2 regions of the Arthrobacter sp. Ld5 genome follow, and region 1 is predicted to be linked to the other one. Evidence: predicted binding sites of a transcription regulator. Region 1 holds the regulator's gene; the other holds the start of a gene.
The links. Region 1 encodes LexA, which represses DNA repair genes until DNA is damaged. Its sites were predicted from a motif close to TCGAACANNTGTTCGA; they were not measured.
Positions count from the first base shown of each region.

Region 1 (2,194 bases):
CGCTGCGACCGGAGGTGGACTTCGAGATCCTGTGCCAGGGGGAGTCCTCGCTCAACGCCCTGGTCACGCAGTTCGCGGACGAACCGGACACCTGCCTGTTCGGCACCATGTCCCTGTGGCAGGGCGTGGACGTGCCCGGGGCCTCGTGCCGGCTGGTCGTGATCGACCGCATCCCGTTCCCGCGCCCGGACGACCCGCTGATGACCGCCCGCACCCGGGCGGTGGCCAGGAACGGGGGCAACGGCTTCATGAGCGTCTCCGCCACGCACGCCGCCGTCCGGCTCGCGCAGGGCGCGGGACGCCTGATCAGGGCGGCGGGGGACAGGGGCGTGGTGGCCGTCCTGGACAGCCGCCTCGCCACGGCGCGGTACGGCGGCTTCCTGCGGGCAGCCCTCCCACCCTTCTGGGCGACGACGGACCGCGCGACCGTCACGGGCATCCTGGAGCGTCTCTCCGCCCGCTGACGCTCCGGCCCGCCCGCCGCACGACGGCTACAGGGCGCGCAGCACCGAGACGACCTTGCCCATGATGCTGGCGTGGTCGCCGAGGATGGGCTCGTAGCGCGTGTTCTGCGGGAGGAGCCAGGTATGGCCGTCCCGCTGGCGGAACGTCTTGACCGTGGCCTCCTCGTCGAGCAGCGCTGCCACGATGTCCCCGTTCTGCGCACTCTGCTGCCGCCGGACCACCACCCAGTCGCCGTCGCAGATGGCGGCATCCACCATCGAGTCCCCCGAGACCCTGAGCATGAACAGGTCCCCGTGGCCGACCAGCTGGCGGGGCAGCGGCATGACGTCCTCGACCATCTGGTCCGCGAGGATCGGCCCGCCGGCGGCGATACGCCCCACGAGCGGCACGAGGGCGGTGTCGACGGCGATCCCGTGCTCGACGGCGGGCCTGCCGTCCGCGGACGGGCCGGTCCGGGTGCCCGAGGTGTCCGGGGCCAGGGTCAGCGGGAGCAGGACCTCCATGGCGCGGGGACGCTTGGGGTCCCGGCGCACGTAGCCGAGCCGCTCGAGCTGCGACAGCTGGTGGGTCACGCTGGACAGGCTGGCGAGGCCCACCGTGTCACCGATCTCCCGCATGGACGGCGGATACCCCTTGTCGGCGATCGACCGCTGGATCGTCTCGAGGATCGTCAGCTGCCGGGCGGTCAGCCCCTTGGACACCGAGCGACCCCGCGGCCGGCCCCGGCCCGCGGAGATGGGTACCGCATCCGCCGGGACGTCGGCAGTGTTCGATTCCTGCCGGGCCGCGGCTGGTGATTCCGCCACTGGTGCGCCTTTCGCCTTGGATCACTGATCCGGTTGTCGCCGCCGGTCCGCTTCCGTGGTCGGGAAGCCGTTCTGTCAGAGGCGGCTGATTGTGTGGGACACATCGACCACGGAACCGCCCGTGGAGAGCGGCATCCGCCGACGATGTCCTGATCTCTCCACGCTAGGACAGTCGGGAGCAGTTTTCAAACATATGTTCGACCGAGTCTCGACATGGATCGTCCGTAGGTGCTAGAAATAGGCAGATACTCATTAGAACGTTTGTTCGAATCGGACGGTCGTCCGGCGCGGACATTCGAAGGAAAGAGGAACGGCAATGGTTACACCCGCACTGCATGGCAGCTCGCTGTGGACGCCCGCTCGGGCCGAGAACCATCTCAGGCTCCTCCCCACGCCCCTCCCCACCGTCCCCGTGCCCTCCGCGGCAGCCTCCGGTCCCGGCCCGGTTCGTACCTCCACGCAGCGGAGTGCGGACCGCCCCCTGACGCTGACCCGGCGGGGCCGCCTGCTGCTGGTCGGCCTGCCGATCGCCCTCGGCGTCGCGGCGCTGATTCTCCTCGCGGCGTTCCTGACCTCCGAGGCCAGGGCGGGGGAGTTGGCACCCACGTCCACGGCCACGGTCGATGTGAACGTCTCCACCGGGGAGACCCTGTGGGACCTCGCCGTGACCTACGCGCCGGACCGCGACCCCCGGGAGGTCGTCGCGGAGATCGTGGAGCTCAACGATCTGCACAGCTCCGTGGTGCAGGCCGGGCAGAGCATCGCGGTACCCGCTGCCGGGTGAACCGCACCCTACCGGGCCGCGGGCACGTGGATCATTCGTCCGTCGAAGACGGCATCCCTTAACCTGAAGTGGTGTCCTCCTCCGTCGAAGCCCTGGCCAACCTTCCCCTGCGTGACGACCTCGTCGGGCTGCACCCGTA
Region 1 is NZ_JBPKBO010000005.1:48,660-50,853, reverse strand. It holds gene ACSGDB_RS02770 (ATP-dependent DNA helicase) at 1-464, shown strand, start outside; gene lexA (transcriptional repressor LexA) at 492-1,202, opposite strand; gene ACSGDB_RS02760 (LysM peptidoglycan-binding domain-containing protein) at 1,588-2,055, shown strand; gene ACSGDB_RS02755 (histidinol-phosphate transaminase) at 2,127-2,194, shown strand, end outside.

Region 2 (2,194 bases), on a different contig from region 1:
GTTCGAGCGGGATCGCCGTGGCCCCGGGCCCCTTGCCGACGATGATGTCGACGCGGAAGTCCTCCATGGCCATGTAGAGCATCTCCTCGGCGGGCCGGGACATGCGGTGGATCTCGTCGAGGAAGAGCACCTCGCCCTCGGTGAGGGAGGAGAGGATGGCGGCGAGGTCGCCGGCGTGCTGGATGGCGGGCCCGGACGTGATGCGCAGCGGCGCGTTCATCTCCGCCGCGATGATCATGGCGAGCGTGGTCTTGCCGAGGCCGGGAGGCCCGGACAGGAGCACGTGGTCCGCGCTGCGGCCCCGCAGGCGGGATGCCTCCAGGACCAGCGAGAGCTGACGGCGCACGCGCTTCTGGCCCACGAAGTCGTCGAGGTTCTTCGGCCGGAGCGCCGCCTCGACGGCACGGTCCTCGGGATCGGCGGCCGGCGCGACGAGCGGCGCCTCCTCCTGCTGCTTGTCGGTCATGTGCCCACCTTCGTCCGGGCCGAGCTGCGGGCACCGTCCTGGCCGAGCCGGCGCAGCGTGAGTTTCAGGATCTGGCCCACGTCACCGGTCGCGGCGACCTCGGGCGCTTCCTCGACGGCGGCGTCGATCGCCGCGCCGGCGTCCTTCTCGGACCAGCCGAGGCCCATCATGGCGGTGAGGACCTGGCCCTGCCAGGTCTGCTTGGGCACGCCGGGCTTCGCGTCGAGCGGGACCAGCTTGCCGGCGAGCTCGAGCACGATCCGGCGGGCGCCCTTGGGCCCGATGCCCGACACCTTGCTGAACGCCTTGTCGTCGCCCGCGGCCGCGGCGATGCGGATGGCGTCGGGCGTGTGGACGGCGAGGACGGCGAGGGCCAGGCGGGGCCCGACGCCGCTGACCGCCAGGAGCGTCTCGAAGACCTCGCGCTGGTCGGCGTCCTCGAAGCCGAAGAGTGTCATCGAGTCCTCGCGGACGATCATGGCCGTGGCGATCGTGGCCTGCTCCCCCACGCGGAGCCCGGCGAGGGTCTGGGGGGTGGCCTGGACCTGCATACCGAAGCCGTTGACGTCGAGGACGGCGGAGTGCAGGCCCACGTGGGTCACTGTTCCGCGGAGGGAACTGATCATGAAGGGCTCCAAGGGCACTTGCGGGGCGGGACCGCCGGGCGTCCACCCGGCGTCGAACATACGTTCTAATGCACTACGGTACCGGCGTCCCGCGAAGCGCACGAGTCGCCACACCGCGGGCCGTCCGGTCAGCGGCGCCGGGCACGGGCCTCCGCCTCGGCCCAGAGGCGCTGCGCGGGGGTCAGCAGCGCACCCGCCGCCGCGGCGGCCGCACCCTGCGTCCCCACTCCCCGGCGCCACGCGTGCGTGATGGCCAGGGCCAGGGCGTCGGCGGCGTCGGCGGGCCGGGGCGGCGTGTCGAGGCGCAGGATCTTCGTCACCATCTTCGTGACCGCGACCTTGTCCGCCTGCCCGTTGCCGGTGACGGCGGCCTTCACCTCGGTGGGCGTGTGCAGGGCCACCGGGACGCCGCGGCGCGCGGCGGACACGATGACGACGCCGGAGGCCTGCGCCGTGCCCATCATGGTGCTGATGTTGGTCCCGCTGAACACGCGTTCGACGGCGAGGGCCTGCGGCTCGTGCAGGTCCAGCCACGTGTCGACGGCCTCCGCGATGACCAGCAGCCGCTGGTCGAGGCTCTGGCCGGCGTCGGTGCCGACCACGCCCACGGCCACGAGGGTGGAGCGCCGGTTCGGTTCGATGTCGACGACGGCGAGCCCGCAGCGCGTCAGCCCGGGATCGACGCCCATCACACGGAAGGTCACGGGGCTACCCCACGCCCGGGGCGGGGACGGGCGATGTCAGTCGTCGTTCTCGAGCTCGGCGAGGACCTCGTCCGGGAGGTGCGCGTTCGAGTAGACGTTCTGGACGTCGTCGAGCTCCTCGAGGGCGTCCACGAGCTTGAGGAACTTCCGCGCTCCGTCGGCGTCCAGGTCCACCTGCATGGACGGCACGAACTCGACGTCGTCGGTCTCGTACTCGATGCTGCTCTCGTCGAGCGCCGCGACCACGGCCCGCAGATCCTGCGGCTCGGAGACGATCTCGAACGTCTCGGCCGACTCCTTGACCTCGTCGGCGCCGGCGTCGAGGACGGACATCAGCAGCTCGTCCTCGGTGAGGTCCTTCTTCGGCAGCGTGACGACACCCTTGCGCGCGAACAGGT
Region 2 is NZ_JBPKBO010000020.1:16,636-18,829, forward strand. It holds gene ruvB (Holliday junction branch migration DNA helicase RuvB) at 1-466, opposite strand, end outside; gene ruvA (Holliday junction branch migration protein RuvA) at 463-1,092, opposite strand; gene ruvC (crossover junction endodeoxyribonuclease RuvC) at 1,221-1,796, opposite strand; gene ACSGDB_RS10050 (YebC/PmpR family DNA-binding transcriptional regulator) at 1,833-2,194, opposite strand, start outside.
Region 2: ruvA (Holliday junction branch migration protein RuvA) is a predicted target of LexA. The motif match lies at 1,145-1,160, and genes of this name have one in related genera.